4 regions of the Heyndrickxia sp. FSL K6-6286 genome follow, and region 3 is predicted to be linked to each of the others. Evidence: riboswitches for the same ligand, from Rfam matches in the RefSeq annotation. Region 3 holds a riboswitch; each other region holds the start of a gene.
What was found. A riboswitch is a leader RNA that binds a small molecule or an ion and turns the genes downstream of it on or off. The one in region 3 is predicted to bind thiamine pyrophosphate.
Positions count from the first base shown of each region.

Region 1: another riboswitch for thiamine pyrophosphate. It lies ahead of tenA (thiaminase II); the one in region 3 lies ahead of MHI39_RS05435 (ABC transporter substrate-binding protein).
Region 2: another riboswitch for thiamine pyrophosphate. It lies ahead of thiW (energy coupling factor transporter S component ThiW); the one in region 3 lies ahead of MHI39_RS05435 (ABC transporter substrate-binding protein).
Region 4: another riboswitch for thiamine pyrophosphate. It lies ahead of thiT (energy-coupled thiamine transporter ThiT); the one in region 3 lies ahead of MHI39_RS05435 (ABC transporter substrate-binding protein).

Region 1 covers NZ_CP152029.1:2,955,467-2,961,414, reverse strand. Annotated here, with positions in the region: gene MHI39_RS15005 (MFS transporter) at 1-1,016, opposite strand, end outside; gene MHI39_RS15000 (LLM class flavin-dependent oxidoreductase) at 1,198-2,211, opposite strand; gene MHI39_RS14995 (hypothetical protein) at 2,299-3,681, opposite strand; TPP riboswitch at 3,915-4,023, shown strand; partial or broken gene tenA (thiaminase II) at 4,104-4,763, shown strand; gene MHI39_RS14985 (Nif3-like dinuclear metal center hexameric protein) at 4,825-5,592, shown strand; gene MHI39_RS14980 (MFS transporter) at 5,628-5,948, opposite strand, start outside.
Region 2 covers NZ_CP152029.1:2,713,283-2,719,230, forward strand. Annotated here, with positions in the region: gene MHI39_RS13685 (hypothetical protein) at 1-115, shown strand, start outside; gene tenA (thiaminase II) at 218-925, opposite strand; gene thiE (thiamine phosphate synthase) at 948-1,562, opposite strand; gene thiM (hydroxyethylthiazole kinase) at 1,552-2,355, opposite strand; gene thiD (bifunctional hydroxymethylpyrimidine kinase/phosphomethylpyrimidine kinase) at 2,355-3,182, opposite strand; gene thiW (energy coupling factor transporter S component ThiW) at 3,151-3,672, opposite strand; TPP riboswitch at 3,847-3,953, opposite strand; TPP riboswitch at 4,028-4,130, opposite strand; gene MHI39_RS13715 (DNA-3-methyladenine glycosylase) at 4,645-5,289, shown strand; gene MHI39_RS13720 (DUF1646 family protein) at 5,411-5,948, opposite strand, start outside.
Region 3 covers NZ_CP152029.1:1,069,046-1,074,993, reverse strand. Annotated here, with positions in the region: gene MHI39_RS05460 (5'-nucleotidase C-terminal domain-containing protein) at 1-461, opposite strand, end outside; gene MHI39_RS05455 (ECF transporter S component) at 815-1,414, shown strand; gene MHI39_RS05450 (energy-coupling factor transporter transmembrane component T) at 1,499-2,266, shown strand; gene MHI39_RS05445 (ABC transporter ATP-binding protein) at 2,263-3,123, shown strand; gene MHI39_RS05440 (ABC transporter ATP-binding protein) at 3,120-3,956, shown strand; TPP riboswitch at 4,013-4,122, shown strand; gene MHI39_RS05435 (ABC transporter substrate-binding protein) at 4,238-5,230, shown strand; gene MHI39_RS05430 (thiamine-binding protein) at 5,248-5,538, shown strand; gene MHI39_RS05425 (ABC transporter permease) at 5,538-5,948, shown strand, end outside.
Region 4 covers NZ_CP152029.1:2,320,311-2,326,258, forward strand. Annotated here, with positions in the region: gene MHI39_RS11680 (DUF421 domain-containing protein) at 1-438, shown strand, start outside; gene hpaB (4-hydroxyphenylacetate 3-monooxygenase, oxygenase component) at 439-1,866, opposite strand; gene MHI39_RS11690 (ATP-binding cassette domain-containing protein) at 2,066-3,685, opposite strand; TPP riboswitch at 3,847-3,950, shown strand; gene thiT (energy-coupled thiamine transporter ThiT) at 4,035-4,607, shown strand; gene MHI39_RS11700 (hypothetical protein) at 4,781-4,975, opposite strand; gene MHI39_RS11705 (FAD-dependent oxidoreductase) at 5,131-5,948, shown strand, end outside.

The sequences.
Region 1 (5,948 bases), 1.9 Mb from region 3:
GAATCGAAGGATGAAAGCAATCCTGTAGCACTTCCATGACCGGCAGTTGATTTTTTCGTTAAAAGAGCTGATACACAAGGTCGAATGACACCATTTCCTAATCCAAAAATAGTTAAAAAGATTGCTGCAGTTGTAAAACTATTTACTAGTAGTATTAAAACAAAGCCGATGGTTGATACAATGATTCCTCCCTGGATCACTGTGCCCTCTCCATATTTTTTTGAAAATCTACCAACTAATCCCCCTTGAACAAGGGCACTACCGAACCCCATTATCATAAAAATATAGCCTAAGTCTATTGCATCTAATCCCGCCTTTTTGGCTGCAAAATAGGCAAATGAAGCCTCTAATCCAGACAATGACAATGAAATAAACCATTGTAAAATATATAAGATAGATAATGAACCACTAAAGGAGCTCCATATTGATGATTTTTTATCTGCGTGCTGTCCTCTTTTTTCTTTTGAGAGAGATTCCTTTAAGACGAATAGAACAAGAAGAAAGGTAATAAATGAAGAGGCAGCTGCAAGATAAAAGGGCATATTTAGACTAGTCTTAGAAAATAACCCTCCAATAGCTGGTCCAAAAATAAATCCTAAACCAGTAGCTGCACCAATAATTCCCATTCCTTTACCGCGATCTTCCTCAGAAGTAATATCTGCCACATAAGCCATAGTTGTTGGCATATTTGCTGAAGATAATAATCCTCCAATGATTCTAGCGATAAATAGCATCCAGAGTTGACTGGAAATAGCCATTAAAATAAATGACACAGAAAGACCTAATATCCCAATCATCATAACTGGCTTACGTCCAATTTTATCAGAAACACGGCCCCAAATAGGTGCGGAAATAAGTTGCATAAATGAATAGACAGCCATCAATAATCCTAGCTCGGTCGGATTTGCCCCCATATCCTCTGCAAAAAATGGCATAACCGGAATAATAATTCCAAATCCCACCATTACGAGAAACATAATTAAAAATAAAATAGGTAGTACCTTTTTAGACTCCATAATGAACAATCCTTTACAATTTTTCTATTGATTAACTATTTGTATCTATGTAAATAATTATGCTTAGTTTATCATAAAGTAATTGATTATCCGAATGTCCATCCATCTTTTCACAATTATGTAACACTAAATGATAAAAAAACAGGCACCTTTCATTCTAAGGTACCTGTAAATTAATTCTTTATATATCCTTCATAACTTCTGAAACAATTTCATATGAACGAAGTCGTGCTTCGTGATCGTATATTTGTGCATTAATGATGATTTCATTTGCTTGTGTATCATTTAAGAAATGCTGCAGCTTTTCCTTTACAATTTTTCTATCTCCTATAATGGAAGCCCCGATTCGTTGCTGTAGTAGAGCTTTTTCATAATCGCTGCATAGTTCGCTAAAATTATCAACAGGCGGCAAAAGGGGCATTGGATTGTTGCGAATTAAGTTTAAAAATTGTTGCTGCATCGAGGTTGCCAGTAATTCAGCTTCTTTTACTGAATCAGCAGCAATAACATTTACACCAACCATCGCATAAGGCTCCTGTAATACTTCTGAAGCTTGGAAACTACGTCGATATAAATCCAATGCAGGTAAAGTATTCTCTGGAGAAAAATGACTTGCAAATGAAAACGGTAGTCCTAGATGGCCAGCCAATTGTGCACTAAAACCGCTAGATCCTAGTAACCAAATCGGAATATTTAATCCTTCTCCAGGTATTGCCCGAACAGGCATTTTGCCAGTTGGTTTAAAGTAGGCACGTAATTCAGCTACTTGCTGCGGAAAATCTTCCGCATCTATTCGCCCGTCCCTTCTTAAAGCGTGAGCAGTTAACTGGTCAGTACCAGGAGCTCTGCCTAATCCTAAATCGATCCTACCTGGAAAAAGGGATTCTAATGTCCCGAATTGCTCAGCAATTACTAATGGTGCATGATTGGGAAGCATGATCCCTCCTGAACCTACACGAATATGTTTAGTTCCTGCCGCTACATGTCCTATAACAAGAGAAGTAGCGGAGCTTGCTATCCCAGGCATATTATGATGCTCTGCCAACCAGTAACGAGTAAACCCCCATTTCTCTGCATGTTTTGCTAAATCTAATGTATTTATCAATGACTGCGAAGCAGTACTTCCTTGGACAATTGGAGAAAGGTCAAGCACAGAATAACGAATTTCATTTATTTTTTTTGAATGATTAACCATAGATTCATCTTCTTTCTTTTTTCGGTAAATACGTAATTTCATTCTAACAGTCAATCAGCATGTTACAAAATGAAATGCATTTTTTCTCTAAGCTCTTTTTTGCATATCTATATATAATTGTGTGTAGGCTTGATGCTCTTGATTCATTCCAATTTCGTTATATAGCTTTGCTAGCCATTTAACAGGTTTCGGATCATAAGCTTTTAGTTCCATTTCCCAGCTAAAACAATCAATTGCTTGATCATATTGTCCAAATTCATAAAATAATTGGCCGAGTAAGAATTGTTGATCAGGATCGTTTGAAAGCTTCTGCATTTGCTCGATCTTTTTCAAGATGGGTATTGCAGGAATACAGCCTTTTAGTGGTACAAGCCATTCAATAATGGAATCAATATTCTGTTCTTTTAGAAGTAAAGTAATGAATTGGTGAAGAAAAATTTTAGCTTTTTCAGGATTTATATGAAACAGTGGTACTAAGAATGAATCTATTTGTTCGGATTGAAAATACCTAGGATTTAGATCCACTTCATTAAGTGTCTCTTCAAAAGCTTGGGCTTGTGAGGTAGTTAAGGAAAGTTTGCTGCGAATTAATAGTTGAATGATCTTCTCTACATCTTTATTTTCTAGATACAAATCTAATAGATCATTAATTAATTCTGGAATGTGTTGCTCTTTTTGGAATAAATCCTCTAATACGGAGATTATATCATCTTTCGGTAAATGTACCTGAATGAATTGGAGTAGAGATGGATAATTTTCCTCATTAATAGTTTGTAGATAGAATCCGATTAAGTCCATCCATCTAGATTGATTTTTTAATAGTTGCTCTAGCCTTTGATATTGCTGTTTATTTTCTTTCAATCTAAAAAGTCGATTTTCCATGTAGAGTGGATCTTTATCGATTAATACATCTGCTAATTGATCATAGAGCTTGCTATATTTGATAAAATTTAAGTCACTTGCAATAGCTTTTACCCAGCTCTCATTTGGGCAAAAATCCATCAGGATGCGAAGAATACGATAACTTGAAAACAGTTTGCCATTGCGACGGTAATCATAAAAGATCGTTTGTATGTAGGAAAAAATGGTCTTCTTCGAAATAAATGATTCAAAAAAGGTTGTAAGAAAGGCAACTTCTTGTGGAGTAAAAAGATTTTCGGCTTTTTTAATTAGTTGTTGAAAGGAATACTTCTTAAATGGATGTTCTAGTGTAATGGAAGAAAAGACTAGTGGGTGATTAGGTGGTAAGATTAGACCTTTAGTTAATGCTTCACTAATAAAAGATTTTCGTTTAAGTTTGGAGGGTTTAACGTAAGTTAGATAGTGATTTTTATAGAAGAAAAGATAGTAAACATGTTTTTCGTTATCCATTGCTTCAATGATTTTACTTTGTAAATATATAGCCATCTGTGTGATACGAAGTTCAATAATTTGGTTTTTCTTTGATATCTGAATAGATTGTTGGCTCATAGGAATCCTCCTCATTTTATGTCCGGTATCATTATATCATAAAAATTAAGAAGAATAACATGATGGAAAGAGAAGATTGGAGCTGAGTAGGATGTTTGGGCGATTATCTACAAGTAAACTCTATAATTTTCCATTGAAATATATTGAATATCAATAAATTATATTATAGGTAGGGAAAAAACCCCTTGAATAATATTTTTTGTATGTTAGGATGATTATGACAATATGATAATAATGACCACTAGGGGAGCCTTTATTAAGGGCTGAGATTAAAGTTCAACTTTAAGACCCTTTGAACCTGATCTAGTTGATACTAGCGGAGGGAAGTGGAGCAGAATGATATGTTTCCATCTTTATTCTGTCTTCTAACCACTTCCCTGTATGTGAGAGTGGTTTTTTATTTTTGGAAAGGAAGAGGGAGTATGTCATTTGCAAAGGAATGCCGAAAGGAAGCAAAAAAATGGTGGGATGCAAGCCTTCAACATCCATTTGTACAAGGTATAGGTAATGGCAAATTAGCAATAGAAAAATTCCGTTTTTATGTTTTACAGGATTCCTATTACTTATCTAATTTTGCTAGAGTTCAATCATACGGTGCAGCCATATCGAAGGATTTATATACAACGAATCGGATGGCTTATCATGCACAAGGTACATACGAAGCTGAAATGGCTTTACATCGTAAATTTTCTGCTCTTCTCGAAATATCAGAGGAAGAAAGAAAAGCTTTTAAACCTGCACCAACAGCATATGCTTATACCTCTCATATGTATCGAGCTGTTCAAAGTGGGAAATTGGGATATATAATCGCAGCTATTTTACCTTGTTATTGGTTGTACTAAGATATAGGAAATTATTTGAAGGATTGCCAACCAGGTGAAATGATTTACCAAGAATGGATAGCCGCTTATAACGGTGATTGGTTCAAGGAGCTTGTAACCGAACAAATACAACGAATAGATGAACTCGCTGAAGCATCTTCAGAAGAAGACCGATCCGAAATGAAAGAATTCTTTTGGAGGAGTGCGTATTATGAATACTGCTTTTGGGAAATGGCTTATACAATGGAGACTTGGAAGTAAAGGGACGGTTCTAGTGCTTCTTCGAAGCACTAGAACCGTCCCCGTTGAGGGGATAGGACCAATGAAAATAGAACAATTTCAAACGCAGATTAAGGATTTATTTGGTAATGAATTAGTAAAACATGAAGATGATGAGTATGGATTTACCTTTATTTCCAAAACATCATTTTCAAAAATTGGTTACGCAACAAATTTAACTTTAGAAACGATCCAAGAAGCTGTACTGAATCATGTTGATTTAATGATTACTCATCATGATGCATGGGACTTTTTGTATGGTATGAAAGATCAGTGTATGAAGATGCTTGAAGAAAATAATATTACTCATTTCTTTATTCATGCACCACTTGACTATATTGAGTTTGGGACATGTACATCGTTAATGAATATTCTTGAAGTTGATGTGATTAAACAGTACTCTCAATATGAAAATGGGAATGAGTTACCTTCTATAGGGTCATTTAATCATCCTATTTCATTTACAAACCTTGTTAAATTGATGTCTGAAAAATTAAACGAACCAGTGAGTGCATGGAAAAATAATGATCAAATGATTAAAACAATTGCTGTTTTAACAGGGGCTGGTGACTCTACAACAGTAATAAAACGTGCGTTAGATGCAGGATGCGATACATACATAACTGGAGAAGCAACACTATATGCAATCCAATATGCCAAGTTTGCAGGGATCAATCTAATCGCAGGAAGCCATACATTTACCGAAATCTTTGGAATCGAAAGCTTAGCGAAAAAATTAAAAGACCTAAATCCCCAAATTGAAATTATTCGATTGGAAGAGGAACATTTTGAAGCAAAGGGACGGTTCTAATGCTTCTTCGAAGCACTAGAACCGTCCCCATGTTTTTAAGAAACAGTTGATGTTTCTCTAGTGATTGCCGGTCTAGTTAAAGAAAAGATTGCACATAGTAAGGCGATAATGACAACAGCACTTCCAACCCAGGCTGTACTTGTTACTGATCCGGTTTTATTTAATACAATTCCACCTATTGCGGATCCAAGTGAAATGCCAATTTGTAAGGCTGAATTATTAAAGCTTTGCTGTATATCAGATGTCGCCGGGTCGGTTTGTATCAGATAGCTTTGCTGAGGTGGTGACAGACTCCAACTTAATGCTCCCCAGATCATCATTACAGGAATGAATAAAACAAGGGAAAAAGTTGTAAA
Region 2 (5,948 bases), 1.6 Mb from region 3:
TATGTTTTTTCAACATCAAATCAATCAGTTAGGAGAGAAAAATGCAATAATAGCTTGGACTCACACTGACATTGAAGGTCAAACAGAAAAGTGGCTTTTAGAAAATGTTATGTAAGCAATTCAGCTTTAAAAAATAGTAATGGGACAGCTTTATAAACTGTCCCAGAACTAGTAAAAAATGAGATTTTCCAATTAAATTGTTAAAAACCTTCAAAACTTATACCATATTCTGCACCTGCAACGGCCATTCTTCTTGATTTAGAAGCATTTCCCAAAATAAAAATTCAAAACGAGAGGTCGTTTGAAAATGATTTTCTAAAATTGTTAATTCTCTTTCGGGTTTTTCAAAGGTTAATTCATCCATGAGTTGAATTAACCACTTTGCTAGGGCTCCAAATTCATCAGATGAATAAGCCTTAATCCAATTTTTATAAGGATTTGTTTCCAATTCATTATGGTAATTACTATATAATTTCTTTCCAATCTCCCAATAGTCCCATGCACAAGGAAGAAGGCATGACACCAATTCTGCTAAAGTACCGTTATGGGCCACATTTAACATATAATTGGTATACGCTAAATTAATTGGAGTTGGTTCTGATTGTTCCAACTCTTCCTCACTTATCCCAAATGATTTAGCATATGAACGGTGAACATCCATTTCAAAATGAAGAGTTTCATGCAGTAAGACAGAAAATTGTTTCATAATCTCAATACTAGTTGCCTTTTGTGCCCCTATAGCAAAAAGCTTGGAATACTCAATTAAATAAACATAATCCTGTTTCAGATAGAAAGAAAATAATTCTTTTTCGAGTGTCCCTCGACCAATTCCTTGCACAAATGAATGGTGAAAATTTTGGTGCCAAATAGGTTCAACCTTTTTATAAAGTCTGTCTGTAAATCGTTCTGTTTGAATTCTTTCCATTTTTCCCCCTCTTTTCATATGATTATTTGAAACTATTCCGTAACATTTGTGCAGCAGATTTTGGATCATCCGCTTTCATAATCGCCGAAACTACGGAAATACCAGATACTCCTACATTTGATAACTGATGAACATTTTCTAATGATATCCCTCCAATCGCAACTGCAGGAATATGAATGGCTTGAACAATCTTTCTTAAAGTCGCAAAAGACATAGTGATCGCATCAGGTTTTGTAGTTGTCGGAAAAACAGTACCAACACCGATATAATCAGCCCCTTCCTTTTGTGCAACCAATGCTTGTTCCTCAGTTTGAACAGAAACACCGACAATCATTGAGTTGGGTATTATTTTTTTCACTTCCACTAAGGGGAGATCTTTTTGTCCAATATGTATTCCTTCTGCATTGACTGCCAATGCGATGTCCACACGATCGTTAATGATTAATGGAACATCAAATTTTGCTAGAAGTTGTTTAAGTTTTATTGCCTTTTCAAAAAAGATTTTTCCTTCTGAGTGTTTTTCTCGAAGTTGCACAGCAGTGACTCCACCTAGCACCGCTTTTTCAACAATAGGAAGCAATTCCTCTTCGGACGTTTGTTCATCTGTAACAAGATACAGTTGATAATCAATATTCATGTATTCTCACCTCAAGATTAAATGTTTCAGCATTCATCAGATCAATTTCGTCTATAAGTTTTGCTTTAAATGTTCCTAGACCTTCATTCAGTTTCAGATGTTGTTTTGCCCTTTGACCCGCTATTGACATGACAGACATTCCAACCATCGTAGCATTTAAAGGGTCTTCACTTACTGCAGCAAAACTTGCAATGATAGAACCTGACATACAGCCAGTACCTGTTATTTTTGTTAATATTTCATCACCATTTTGCAGGATGAATGTTCGTTTTCCATCTGAAATGACATCTTCCTTGCCACTTATCCCAATTGAACACTTATATTTTTCCGCTGCACGATTCGCTATTTCTATCGGAGAAACTGAAACTTCACCTGCATCTACTCCTTTCGTTTGACTACTTCCACCAATTAACGCATGAAGCTCACTTACATTCCCACGTATGATATCCATTTTGACCTGATCTAATAGAATCTGTGATTTACTTGTTCGAAAAGAAGTTGCACCTACACCAACAGGATCAAATATTACAGGTATCCCTTTACGATTTGCAGCACGGCCAGCACGAATCATAGATTCAAAAACCTGTTCATGAATGGTTCCAAAGTTTATCACTAGTGCATCTGCTAACTGGATCATCTCTTCCATCTCATTCGTTTCTGTTGCCATTACAGGTGATCCCCCAATTGCAAGTGTCACATTGGCACAATCATTGATGGTTACTGTATTCGTAATATGATGAATAAGTGGCTTCGACTCTTTTACTCTATTAAATAATTCTTTGATATTATTCACTATAACTCCCCCTTATTTTCCTCTCTTTCTACTAAACCAGCTTTCTCATAAATATCAAAAAAATGATGGGTAGGACCATGACCAGATCCAATATTAATGCTATATTGAATTGCTTTTGTAATATAGGATTTACCTGCTTTAACAGCCTCCTGCAAAGAGTATCCTTTGGCTATATACGCTGTAATTGCGGAGGATAAAGTACAGCCGGTCCCATGAACATTCTTCGTATGAATTCGTTTCCCTTTTAACCATGTGAATTGCATGCCATCGAAAAATAAATCATTGGGATCTCCTTCAAGATGTCCTCCTTTTAGGAGGACAGATTTTGCCCCAAGCTCTTTTAAATTTCTACATGCTTGATACATATCCTCAATATTTTCAATCTTAGTATTAGTTAAACATTCCGCTTCTGGAATATTAGGAGTTACAAGTGTTACCACTGGAAGCAATTTTTCCTTTAAGGATTGTATAGCATCCGTCAATAAAAGATGATGTCCTCCCTTTGAAACCATTACAGGGTCTAGAATTATCTGTTTTGGTTTATACTTGTTGAGTTCTTCAGCCACATTTTTTACAATTTCCGCTGATCCAAGCATGCCAATTTTCACAGCATCCACCGGTAAATCCTCAAATATTGCTGCAATTTGATCACGAATGATCGAAATATCCAGCATCTGAACCGATCGTACCTCAACAGTATTTTGCGCTGTAACAGCTGTAATAACAGACATTCCATACACACCTAATGCAGAGAATGCTTTCAAATCGGCTTGTACTCCTGCTCCTCCACCTGAATCAGAGCCTGCGATTGTAAGAGCTGTTTTCATAGATGATTCCCCCTATTATTTTGTTTTTGAATAATATTTTGATAAAAACAATGCCAATAATTGCACCGCCTAAGGAACTGATTATGAAAGACGGTACAAACCCGAATAAGGCAACTTTATTCCCTAAAAGCAGAGTTGCAATCGGATAGGCAGCGAGCGCACCAAGAATCCCTGTTCCAGTTACCTCTCCAATAAATGCCCATATAAGCTTTTTGGTTTTAAAAAATAGAAAGCTTGCTAAAAAAGCACCAATCATACTCCCTGGGAAAGCAAAAATAGAACCAGTTCCATTCATATTTCGAAGTAATGAAACGATGAATGACTGTGCTACGGAATAAACCGGGCCAAGCAATACAGCAGTCAAAACATTAGCCATATGTTGTACAGGAAAAATTTTCGCAAACCCTACTGGAATAAACACGATATTACTTGTTAGTGTAGTAATCGCAATAATTATTGAAGTCAATGTTAGTTTTCTAGTTTTAGACATTGAATCACCCCCCTTTCCCTTAAGAACTTTCGAAATTTGTTTAATTTCGATAAGAGCTGGCAAATCAAGAACGTTGTAATTTTGAAAACGAAGATAAATTCTTTTTTCTCCACAACAGAAAAACCACTTTCCTAAAAAGAAAGCGGTTATATCCCATAAAAAGACAACCTAAAAAATAGGTTTGGACCGCTTCCCTACGCCGGCATCACCCGGATCAGGTTTAAAGGGTATCAATCTTCTTTGATCTCTCTCAGCCAAACTCGGCTCCCCTAGCAGAATCTATATTTTATTGTTATAAGGCATAAAAAAACCGCCCTAGATATAAGGACGGACTGATTTTCACGGTTCATCGCACCGAAAAATACAGCCACTTCCTTACGCCAGCATCAACTGGATCAAGTTCAAAGGGTCCAGAACCTCTGTCTCAGTCTTCTTAAAAGACTCCCCTAGTGATCAATTTCATTTAATTAAACCCATCTTAGCATATTCTGGATAAAAATCAATCATTTTCATTAGAAAGTTAAAATAATAGACTATACATCCATGACTAATGTATCAATCTTTTTACGTATTTTCATTTTCTCTGTTTTACTCTTCATTCAAACCTTCTATCTCATTCATTGTCATGAATATTAGCTTTTTCAACAGTAATGAAATAATTTTTTCCTTCCATAATTTTTTAATTCTATTATAGAGTGCACAGCAGTCCTTCTGTATCCTCAATCACTTTGTTTACATTTAGAACGAATGCCTTACCCCATTAGAGGTATGTGTAAATGAGTATAAAAAATGCCTCTTATTCTTTTTTTAGTTGTAACCAAACTCCTTTCCACCCCTATTGATAATAAATTTAGCTTAAATTACATCTAAAAATATTTTTATATGATTTAAAAATAACTGAATAATGTTAATATTATTCTAAAATGATGAAGTTCATATCTAGTTAATCAAAAATTTAGGGAAGTGATTCGATTGAACCAAATAATATTACAAAAATTAGGAACTGCCGATCCTATCTTACAACAACTAATGAAACTTATTGGTCCGCTCAATATAAAAATAAGTGATGATCCCTATCAAGCATTATTACGATCAATAGTCGGACAGCAATTATCTTCAAAGGTTGCTTCCGTTTTAAATGAGCGGCTAAAAAAATTGACGAATTCCAATCTCTCACCGGAGACTATTTTAGCATTATCAGATGAGCAGTTAAGAGAGATAGGTATATCCTACCGAAAGATTTCGTATATACGAGATTTATCCGAAAAAATTACTAAAAAGGAGCTACTATTTGAGCAATTTTCATACATGGGGAATGAAACGGTAATACAACAATTAACACAAGTCAAAGGAATTGGTCGTTGGACAGCGGAAATGTTTCTCATCTTCTCACTAGGTAGACTCGATGTATTATCCCTACTAGATATTGGTCTCCAACGTGGTGTCAAATGGCTTTATTCAGTTTCAAAAGAATCAGATGGTAAAAAACTTTTAGAAGAAAAAGGAAAAGCATGGGCACCTTATCAATCGATTGCCTCGCTATACTTATGGGAGGTGGTTAACCAAGAATATGTCGTTTCCTATCCTTCATTTGAGGAATACTTGAGATCTAATTAAATCTACGATTTATTTATAATTATTTTCAATGGATCTCACTTTTTACTGATTATAAAAAAGGGTTGTCTGATGAAAAGATATTGCTACCAGACAACCCTATTTCTATTTTCAGTTTAACATTTTAGAACAAAATATCAGTTATCAAAATAATAACAAAGTAAAGAACCATTGCTGCTAAACCAATAGGAAAAGCAAATCGTGCATATTCTCCACTTGTAATTTTCAGTTTACCAGCAGCTATAATATTGGGTATATTTCCAGGAATAAGCATTCCCCCACTAATGAGGAGACCCATTAAGATATCTTTGATCGTAGTATCATTCATAGCAGGACTTATTTCCGCTGCAGCCAATGTCGCATTATCTAAAACAGCAGAGAGCATATTAATCCAATACATAATTAAAGGACTTAAATCAAGTAAGTACGCTTCAATAAATGGTTCAAAACCAGCACCAAGAAATGTTAAAGCCATTACAAATAAATAAATCTTTAAACTGCGAATAATAATCTCCGCATAGGACTCAGTCTGTGTGCCTGTATCTGCTTTTACACTACCCGTTTCATTCTCTTTAGATCCTGCTAATTCACTTGCGGCAGCTATTTCAGATTTCCAGGCAGGTTCATTTAATCTACCACCCGGTTTCACTGCAAAAGCGGCG
Region 3 (5,948 bases):
TCTTCCACATGTTTTAATTGAAAGGATTGAACTAATACCTTTGCCATTTCCTCACGTGTTAATATTGCTTTATATTGAAGATTATCCTTCCATCCCGAGAAGATTCCATTTTTCCTAACCTTTAGGGCACTCTCTCTTAACTCATGATCCTTTGGAAGCTGATCGACATCTTTAAATTGTTTCGTCCCCGATGTATCTACATCTCCTAAATAGCGTCCTAAAATCAATACAGCATGCTCGCGGGATAATTGTTGGTTTGGATAAAAATAGGTGTTTCCATTTTTATTTGCCCCTTTAATTAAGCCAAGCTCGACTGCCTTTAGAATAAAATCTTTATATACCCCAAATTGATTTTCATCAGCGAATGCTGTTTTATTCTCTGCGGCAAAAGCCGGGGAAATACTTGATGCTACAATCGCAACTGTCACCGATCCTATTAAAAATTTATTTCGATTACCCATATATTCATTTCCTCCCATCAAAATTAAGAAATAGAATCAATTCTTGTCTATTAATCTACTCTTTTTCTCTTAAAAATAATATTTCAAATTGTCCTAACTTTTTCAACCGTCTAAAGAAGGATTTACAAAAAATTTACACAATATAAACAAAACCAATCATCGAATGTCCAGATCAATTCTTGCATATTCTTTATTGATCAAACCTTTTTCCTATTCAGAAATATCATACACTTAATAAAAAGTTTTTTACTAGTGTAAAGACACTTGTCGTATTTTCTTAAAAAGTGTAGTAGAATTAAATCGTCTTATTTTAGTAGATTATTTTTTCAAACATTTATAAGGGGGAAAGAAACATGAAAAATAGTATGTGGTCTTTAAAATTTTCAACTGCTGCACTAGTTCTCATTCCAGCAGCTATAGGGATTAACTATTTAGGTAAATTATTCGCTGGCCTGTTAAAACTTCCATTATGGTTAGATGCGATTGGCACTGTACTGGCAAGTATGCTCGCAGGCCCAATAATTGGAGCAATCTCTGGCATCGCTAACAATATCATTTATGGTTTTACCCAAGATCCGATCTCCTTTGTCTATGCCATAACGAGTGGAGTTATCGGTCTTATTGTCGGTATCATGGCATACAAGGGGTGGATTGCTAATATAGGGAAGGCCATTATGATTGGGATTATCGTCGGGGTGGTCGCAGCAACGATTTCCACACCATTAAATATGATATTTTGGGGCGGACAAACGGGAAATGTATGGGGAGATGCACTGTATGCTTACTCCATCGCTCATAATCTACCTCAATGGCTTGCATCATTTTTAGACAGTATCGTTGTTGATGTCCCAGATAAAATCGCAACAGTTATTATTAGTTATCTTATTTTCAAAGGACTTCCGCAAAATTTAACAACAATCTATAACAATCAGAATAAGATTGAATCATTATAAAGTTGACAATGGATATGGCTGTCTATTAAGGTGTCTACTCTTTAATAGATGGCCTCTTCTATCATGCATTTTTGGAGGGATACTATGAAATCTATGACACTGTATGTTGAGAGAAATTCTCTCATTCATCACATTGATCCATTGACTAAGCTCTTATATGTTTTCGTATCAATTGCAGCCACATATATTATCCCTGATCTTAGAGCTGCAATCATCACAACCTTTATTAGTATCCTTTTACTATTAATAGGAAAGGTGTTTCGAAAAATTTTACCCATTCTAGGGGTCAGTTTCTTATTAATTCTTTCGATCATTATCGTGCAAGGTTTATTTCACCCGAACCGTTCTACACCTTTCTTCGAAATTGGAGGATTTACTATTTACAAAGAAGGAATCTCCTATGCATGTCTTTTGGTCCTGAGAATATTTAATATGCTCTGCGCCTTTGGATTACTCATTTTAACTACAGAGCCAGATGAATTAGTTGATTCTTTAGTAAAAAAAGGCATGTCGCGGAAGATCGGTTATGTATTCTTGTCTGTCTTACAAATCATTCCTCAAATGCGTGCGACAATGGGGAAGATCATCGATGCACAAAGATCTCGAGGGATGGAAACAGAAGGACATATTTTGGTCCGTTTAAAGTCCTTTTTTCCTTTAATAGGTCCTGTCGTTCTTAATTCACTTAATGATACAAAGGAGCGTGCAATTGCCCTTGAAGTCCGTGGATTTAATGCAAAAGGAAAAAAAACTCATTTTAAAAAAGCGAGGAAATACTCCTATAGTAGAAGCTTGAAATTTATCTTATTATTGGCCTTTATCCTCATCATCGTTGGGAGGTTAACCATATGAATAAAATACGCGTAAACGACTTGAAATATCGATATCCTCACGCAGAGAAGCTTGCACTTAATGACATTTCAATCGAAATCAAGCAAGGGGAATTCATAGGGATTGTTGGAAAAAATTCTTCCGGAAAATCCACCCTTTGCTATGCGCTAACAGGACTCGTCCCACATTTTTTTAAAGGGGCCTATGGTGGACAGGTTTTCATTGATGATTTAGAAGTCATGAAAACTGAAATTAGTGAGCTTTCATTGAAGGTTGGACTCGTTTTTGAAAATCCATTTTCTCAAATTACTGGTTCAAAATTTACGGTAATTGACGAAATCGCCTTCGGGCTGGAAAACATGGGAATAGAGCGCGAAGAAATGAGTACTCGCATTGAGGCGAGCTTAAAATTATTAGATATTGAACATATAAAAGAAAAAAATCCCTTCAGCCTTTCCGGAGGTCAAATGCAGCGTGTAGCGATTGCAAGTGTACTCGCAATGCGACCAGATATATTAATATTAGATGAACCAACATCCCAGCTAGATCCCCAAGGTTCAGATGAAGTCTTTAAGGTAGTTGAAAGCTTAACTAAAGAAGGAATGACAGTCATTATGGCTGAACATAAGATGGAGAAGCTCGCTCAGTATTCGGACAAAATCCTCCTATTACACGAGGGAAAGCTCATTGATTTTGACACCCCTCAAAAGATATTTTCAAAAAAAGATATATTAGATTACGGGGTCTCTCCTCCTATTTTCACAAAAATTGCTCGGGCTTTAAATATTTTTAATAAAGAGGATAACTTACTTCCTGTGACATTAAATGAGATCTTAACAATCAGTCCAATCAATAGTGAACGAGGTGAGAAAAAATGATGCGACTAATTATTAAAGATCTTCATTTCTCCTATTCACTTGAATCTCCTATTTTACATGGGATAAATCTCGAGATTTCAAATCAAAGCACGGCTCTTATAGGTCAGAATGGAGCAGGTAAAACCACTCTTGTCAAATTATTAAAAGGATTATTGACTCCAAGTTCAGGTGAAATTTTAATTAATGGCATCAATACGAAAGAGCAGACTGCTGCAAAATTAGCAAAAACAATTGGGTTAGTCTTTCAAAATCCTAATGATCAAATTTTTAAAAATCGAGTAATGGATGAAGTGATGTTTGGGCCATTAAATATAGGACAATCAGTTAAAGAAGCAAAACAAAATGCAACAGAAGCACTTGAAATGGTTGGACTCAATGAACATGCAGAACGAAACCCTTATGACTTGAGCCTTTCACAACGAAAATTGGTGACGATTGCCTCTGTCCTTGCAATGCGAACAGATATCATTATTTTTGATGAACCGACTATGGGACAGGATCATGATGGAAAGGAAAAGCTTAAAAGAATTATACAACATCTAATTAATGAGGGAAAACTTGTCTTATGCATTTTGCATGACATGGATTTTGTTGCAGAAGTATTTGAACGGACCATTATTTTTAACCAAGGAAAAATCCTTTTAGACGGTGATACACGAACCGTTTTTTCCAACGAAGAAATACTAAATAAAGCTTATCTAGAACAACCCTATATTACCCAATTAGGTAAGCAGCTTGGCTTTACCGAAACATTCTTAAATGAAGATGAACTTATCGCACAGTGCAAGGCACGATACAATAATATTTCTATTGAATCGCTTTTTCACTTGTAAAAAATAAAAAGGTATGGCATAGTAACGTTGAAAGATTGAAAATTGAATATCTACTATTTAAGTTGTAGGGGGACCAGTGTTGCTGGTTGAGATTGTATCCGTAAGATACTGACTCTTTGAACCTGATCTGGTTGAGACCAGCGGAGGGAACATATTGAATATATTTATTTTGTATGTTTATATGTGCCCTAGGTTACGAACCTAGGGCTTTTTATTTGAAAGACTAGTCTCTCAGCTACCATCCTTTACAGCTTAGTACAATCTAACAAGGAGGAAATCAAGTGAAAAAGTGGTTAATGATTATTGTTAGCTCATTGCTTTTATTAACAACAGCTTGCAGTAATAGCAATGATTCAGCAAGCAGTAAGAAAAAAGGATTAAAGCATGTGACTGTAGTTTTAGACTGGACACCAAATACCAATCATACAGGATTATATGTGGCAAAGGAAAAAGGATATTTTAAGGAAGAAGGCTTAGATGTTGATATTATTCAGCCTGGAGAGGCTGGTGCTGATCAGCTTGTTGCTGCTGGAAAAGCACAATTCGGCATAAGTGCTCAAGAAAGTATTACAGAAGCACGTATACAAGGTGTACCGATTGTTTCGATTGCTGCCATCATTCAACATAATACATCTGGTTTTGCTTCTCCAAAGGAAAAAAATATTACTTCACCAAAGGATTTCGAAAATAAAACGTATGGTGGCTGGGGTGCACCCGTTGAAAAAGCAGTCCTTGATTCTTTAATGAAAAAAGAGCATGCAGATGTAGAAAAAACGAAGATCATTAATATGGGTGAAACAGACTTTTTTACCGCAGTAAAAAGAGATATTGATTTTGCCTGGATTTATTACGGCTGGACTGGGGTCGAAGCGGAACTTCGCGGCGAGAAAATTAATATGGTCTATTTAACCGATTACTCTAACAAACTAGATTACTATACACCTGTATTAACGACGAATGAGAAAATGATAGAAAAAGATCCAGAAACGATTAAACATTTTCTTGCTGCGACTTCCAAAGGATATACATATGCCATTGATCATCCAGACGATGCAGCAGATCTATTAATAAAAGCCGTTCCTGATTTAGATCCAAAACTTGTGAAAGCTAGTCAAAAATGGTTATCACCAAAATATCAAGATGATGCCGCGCGTTGGGGTGAGCAAAAACAAGAGATTTGGGAAAACTATGCTAGCTGGATGTATGACAATCATCTATTAGATAAAAAACTAGATAGCAAGAAAGCATTTACAAATCAATTTTTACCAAAATAATAGAGGAGTGATTAAGTATGGCAAATGCATTATTAAGTATTCAAATAATCCCAAAGACAAAAAACGGTGAAAATGTGATACCTTACGTAGACGAAGCCATTTCAATTATTGATCGTTCAGGAGTAAAATATCAAGTAAATCCATTAGAGACGACAATGGAAGGAGATTTGACTGAGCTATTTGCGATCGTTGAAAAAATGAATCAACGAATGATCGAGCTTGGCAGTCCAAATGTCATTTCACAAATTAAGGTTCTTTATCAACCAAATGGGGCATCAATGGATCAATTAACGGAGAAATATCGCTAATGAAGGCGTTACTTCAGAAAGGATGGCGGCCAATTTTGGTCATCATCCTTTTATTCATCATCTGGGAATTGATTACAAAAATATTTGCTATACCAGAATGGCTTCTTCCTTCTCCAACACAAATTTTACATGAAGGGCTAACTGGTTGGGATGGGTATTCTCATCATTTATTATCAACCATTCAGTTAGCCATTTTAGGTTTTATTATCGGTAGCAGTGTTGGCATTCTTATTGCCATTGGCTTGCATCTTGTTTCATTTTTTAAAGAAGCATTTTATCCGTTATTAATTATTTCGCAAAATATTCCGATCATCGTCTTAGCACCTTTATTAGTCATTTGGTTTGGCTTTGGGATGCTACCCAAAATCATTGTTATTACACTTGTTTGCTTTTTCCCAATTGCGGTTGCT
Region 4 (5,948 bases), 1.3 Mb from region 3:
GGTGACTTAAATGTTCTTCTTAAAAAAGAAAACCAACCTATTACACCGAAAGATATCCAATTACAGGTGGCACCTGAGAAGGAGGCAAAAACAGTAATATCAGAAGGTCAGATACTAGATGAGGCTTTAGGGGAAACGGTTTTTAATCGAGCTTGGTTAAAGGCGGAATTAGAAAAATTAAATGTTGCCCTTGATAATGTTTTTATCGGTCAAATTGATTCATACGGAAAATTAACTGTTGATATTTATGACGATAAAATTCAATTGCCAAATTCCCAGGAACGAGCTCTTTTATTAGCGACTCTTAAAAAATGTCAAGCAGATCTTGAATTATTTACATTAGCAACAGAATCAAAACCTGCTCAAGAAATGTATAAACTGAATGCGAAGAGAATTGAAAATATGGTCAACAGGATCAAACCTTTTTTAGTAGAATAGTTAAGATAAATAATCTTTAACCATATTTATGTATTTTTCTTTTGGATATCCATCGTATAAACCCATACTGATACGAATAGGATCTCCAAAAAAAAATCGCTCGAAATGTGTTTGTCTTGAACCGAATGAACTCATACAGAGATCCCACGCTAGTCGAAAAAGTTGTACACGATCTACGGCATTTGAATTTGTTCCTTGAAGATAATCGTCTAAATATGATCCAATAGAAGAGTCAAATTGCTTTTTGGTTGGGAGAAGGATTAAACCGCTTCCACCTAATAATTGAAGGATCTCTACCAGTCGGGGATATATTTTAGGGTAATAGCAAATGGCAACATTAAGTGGATAATCATCTGGAACCATTGTATTCCTCGAATCAACTTTAGCATGTGTCATGGCTGATAATTGTAATGCTTTTATTATTTCAAGTGCTGAGATTATTTCTGTAATCTTATCTTTAACATGTTGATATTCTTTAATACTAATTGTTTCGACAATGGATTCCGCTATTCCTAACAGGAACTCAGTTTTTACAATCATTCTGGAAACGGCTTGGTAGAGAAGGAAAGTATTAAATTTAGTTTCGGAAAACATTCGTAAAGAGATCTTAAAATTTTTATAAAGAAATACTCTTTCCCAAGGAACTAATACATTATCAAATACAACAATAGAATCCATTTCCTCAAATTTTGAACTTAAAGGTGCATCGTAAATGGATTCATTGGAGACGAATGATTCCCTACAAATAAATTTTAATCCGGGGGTGTTCGATGGAATAGAAAATGCATAATTATATGGATCTTCAAAGTAATTTCCCCCTGCAGGAAGAACTAAAATCTCATCAGTAATTCCACCTTGTGTCGCTAATAATCTAGCTCCCGAAATGATTATGCCTTCACTTGTTTCTCGAATTACTTTTGCGGCAATAACTTTATCAGATTCCTCGAAATAATTGTCTGAACGGTTGACTTGAGGGTTGATAAATGTATGGGTAAATGTCAAATCATTTTCCATTGCATCTTCATATATTTGGCGTATATTGATATGGTAATGTTGATTTTCTTCCTTAAAAATTTCCTCTGCCACACCTAGACTCATTATTCCAGTATTAATATAATCAGGTGAGCGACCTAGTAAACCTGCATTTAATTTTGCCAACTTTTGCGTAGCAATTGATCTTTTCTTTAAATCTTCTATTGTTTTAGGTTGTTGGTATGAAAAATTCACTCTACTATTCGTTCTTTCAGAAAAAAATGTAAATTCTTCACAATGTTCAACTTGATAATCATATAATTTAGCTTTCATTGCTAATACGCCACTGAAAGCAGGGTGTGCCGAGATTTTTCCAGTTATTCTTTTTCCATCCACCCACACCTCATTATTTAAACCATCAATTCTTTTAATGAAATCATCTCCATTTAAAGACAATTTTACCACCCCACTTTTATGAATAATAAATTGTATGCTTGAATTTAAACCGGACTACCCAGTGAAATTTATAAAATAAAAAAGGCTGTCTATTTAAGGGTCCGACATCACATAAATACGTAATCTTTTAGAACAAAATTCTTATTAGATATCGTATGGTGATGTCAGACCCAATCTTTAGGCAACCTTTTTATCGTTTTTATGCATATAACATTTTTAATTGATGTTGAATTTCGTCATTTTCTAGATATTCATCATAGGTCATTTCTTTATCAATAATGCCATTTGGTGTAATTTCTATGATTCGATTGGCAATGGTTTGAAAAAATTGATGGTCATGTGATGCAAAAATCATTGAACCTTTAAAACGTATTAAACCATTATTAACTGCTGTAATGGATTCCAAATCAAGATGGTTTGTTGGCTCATCTAGTAATAAGACATTGGCTCCACTAAGCATCATTTTTGAAAGCATGCAGCGAACTTTTTCACCACCCGATAGAACATTGGCCTTTTTCATCACTTCTTCACCAGAGAAAAGCATTCTTCCTAAAAATCCTCTTAAGAAGCTTTCACTTTGATCATTAGGGGAGTACTGACGTAACCAATCTACTAAAGTCAATTCGCCATTTTCAAAATAACTTGTGTTATCTTTAGGGAAGTATGATTGAGAGGTTGTGACACCCCATTTATATGTTCCGCTATCGGGTTCCATTTCTCCAGCCAAAATCTTAAATAAAGTAGATTTTGCTAATTCATTATGACCTACTAATGCGATTTTATCATCTTTATTCATTGTAAAACTAATATTATCGAGTACCTTAACACCATCGATAGTCTTTGATAGTTCTTCTACACGGAGAAGATCATTTCCAATTTCACGATCCGGTGTAAAATGTACATATGGATATTTCCTTGAAGATGGCCTGATATCGTCCAAGGTAATTTTGTCTAAAAGCTTTTTACGTGAAGTGGCTTGTTTCGATTTAGATGCGTTTGCACTAAATCTGGCAATAAAGCTTTGTAATTCCTTAATTTTTTCTTCCTTTTTCTTGTTCGCTTCTTGGGCCATTTTTTGTGCTAATTGGCTAGATTCATACCAAAAATCATAATTTCCAACATATAATTGAATCTTACTGAAATCAAGATCTGCTATATGCGTACAGACTTTATTTAAGAAATGACGATCATGCGATACGACAATAACTGTATTTTCAAAGTTGATTAGAAATTCTTCTAACCACTGTATTGCTTTTAAGTCTAGATGGTTTGTTGGCTCATCTAGAAGTAAAATATCAGGCTTCCCAAAAAGAGCTTGTGCAAGTAATACTTTTACCTTTTCCGCACCTGTTAACTCTGCCATTTTTTTTGAATGAAGCTCTTCATCTATGCCGAGTCCTTTTAAAAGGATTGCTGCTTCTGACTCAGCTTCCCAACCATTTAATTCCGCAAATTCACCTTCAAGCTCCGCAGCTCTCATTCCATCTTCGTCGCTGAAATCAGCTTTCATGTATATTGCATCTTTTTCTTGCATAACTTCGAATAGACGTGTATGTCCCATAATAACGACTTTTAAAACTTCTTCTTCTTCAAATTCAAAGTGGTTTTGCTTTAAGATAGCAAGTCTTTCGCCTGGTGTTATATGCACATCACCAGTTTGAGGCTCAAGCTCACCAGATAATATTTTAAGAAATGTTGATTTCCCAGCACCATTTGCACCAATAAGTCCGTAACAGTTTCCAGGTGTGAACTTAATATTAATATCTTCAAAAAGTTTACGTTCACCGAATCGTAAGCCTACATTATTTACAGTAATCAAAGACAAATACCTCCAAAAGAATAATATCTTATTAATTATACCATGAGTTGATTAAAAAAGGGAAAAGTCAGTTATTGAAAGGGATGCAGTTGTTTCTCTAAAAAAAAATGCCTTTCATAATAATTAAAATTGTTGTACAATGTTAATGAAAATTTAATGAACGTTACCACAAGGGGAGCATTTTTTTGCTGAGAGTGAACATATTTGTTCTGACCCTTTGAACCTGTTAGTTAGTACTAGCGTAGGGATGTGGATTGAATAATGGATTGCTTTTTTTACAATATGCAATCGTTTATTCCCCCTTTTGCGGTGCGTTTCTTTAAAAACACTATAGAGGGGGATTTTTTTTATGAAAAAATTTAGTTTGCTAACTTTGATCGAGATTTCATTATGTGCTGCTTTTGCGTTTGTGTTAGATTTATTACCATCTATAAAACTAAGCTCAGCGATTTCAGTTTCCTTTGCTATGGTTCCTATTTTCATTCTTGCTTTTCGATGGGGTGTGAGAGCAAGCTTTGTCGGAGGATTGTTATGGGGACTACTTCAAATTGTTTTGGGAGATGCAGCAGATGATATATTAACTCCCGTTCAAGGGTTCATAGAATTTTTTATTGCCTTTTCTTTTATTGGTCTAGCAGGTCTATTTAGGTCATTTATTCAAGCGAATATTCATGAAGGTAATAAAGGAAAGACAATTTTCTTAGTTGTAGTTGCAACGTTTATTGGCAGCATTGGTCGTTATTTTTGGCATTTTTTAGCTGGGATGATTTTTTGGGGTAAATTTGCACCAGAAGGGCAATCGCCATTCTTATATTCATTAATTGCTAATGGAACAACAATGCTTCTATCAGGTCTTTTATGTGCAATTATTTTAAGTATCATCATTACGATGAGCCCAAGACTTGTTAAAAGATTTGCTTAATCAAGCATAATCAAAAATCAATTTTCTAAAATTCTACTTATATTGTAAATCGGGGTAGATTTATACAATTGATTTTTGCTGTTACCTGCAATAACAATAAACAATGAAATACGAAGGGACGCTTTGGATAGTACATAAATCAAAGCGTCTTTTTTTATGTATACATATCTCATTTATAAATTCTCATTCTGTTGCTTTATTTCGTCTCCAGCTATGTTGGTATTTGCCTCTTCTAATTGTTTATGATCAGCCACTGAATGACCAGGATAATATTTTTTTTGGTTTTTGGTACTCATTGCTGTATTTATCGTGATTTTTGGCTGCTTTGGTGTATCTGTTAATCTTTTGTCTTCATATGATTCAGTCATTAAGTTTAATTCACCTTTCTGTTTTAGTAAGTAGCTTTGAGTATTATTTACTTAATATATGTAAAAATTCATCCGTGGCGATAAAAAAGAATACATGAAATTTCTTCCTTTGGTTAAAAATAGAAAGTATATAATTGCATTTGGAGGAAGATTAGATGCCAAACGAAGAAGTGAAAATGCCACAATTTCCTGAACCGATATGGAAACAAGGGATGGATATTCCTGGTTATTCCGAGTTGCTAGAGGATATCGAGGTAGATGTAGCAATTGTTGGAGGCGGTATTACTGGTATCACCACGGGTTATCTTTTAACAAAGGAAGGGTTAAAGGTAGCCATTATCGAAGCTGGAGAATTATTGAATGGAACGACGGGACACACAACTGCCAAAGTCACAGCACAGCATGGTTTAATCTATGATGAATTAATTCAAAATCTAGGAAAAGAACAGGCAAGACTTTATTATGAGGCGAGTACGGAAGCCATACAATTTATTAAAGAAACTATTAAAGAACATGGGATTGAATGTGACTTTAGTGAAGAAGATGCCTATATTTTTACAAATAGTGAGGAGTATATACCAAAATTGAAAACCGAAGAGCAAGCTTATAAGGAATTAGGGATTAATGGTGAATTGGTTGAACAATTGCCTATTGATTATTCCGTGAAAGCTGCATTAGTGATGAGAAGCCAGGCTCAATTTCATCCAATAAAATATTTAAAACCGCTTATTGAGTATATCCAGCAATCTGGAGGACTAATATTCGAGCATACAACAGCTACAGATGTAGATTATGCAGAATATCCTATTGTTATCACGAGAGGTGGACCAAAGGTAAAATGTAAATATGTATGTGCATGCTCTCATTTTCCGTTTTACGACGGTCTCGGGTTTTATCCAACAAGAATGTATGCTGAAAGATCTTATCTTATTGCTGTGAAAACAGAAAAAGACCCTCCACCTGGTATGTATAT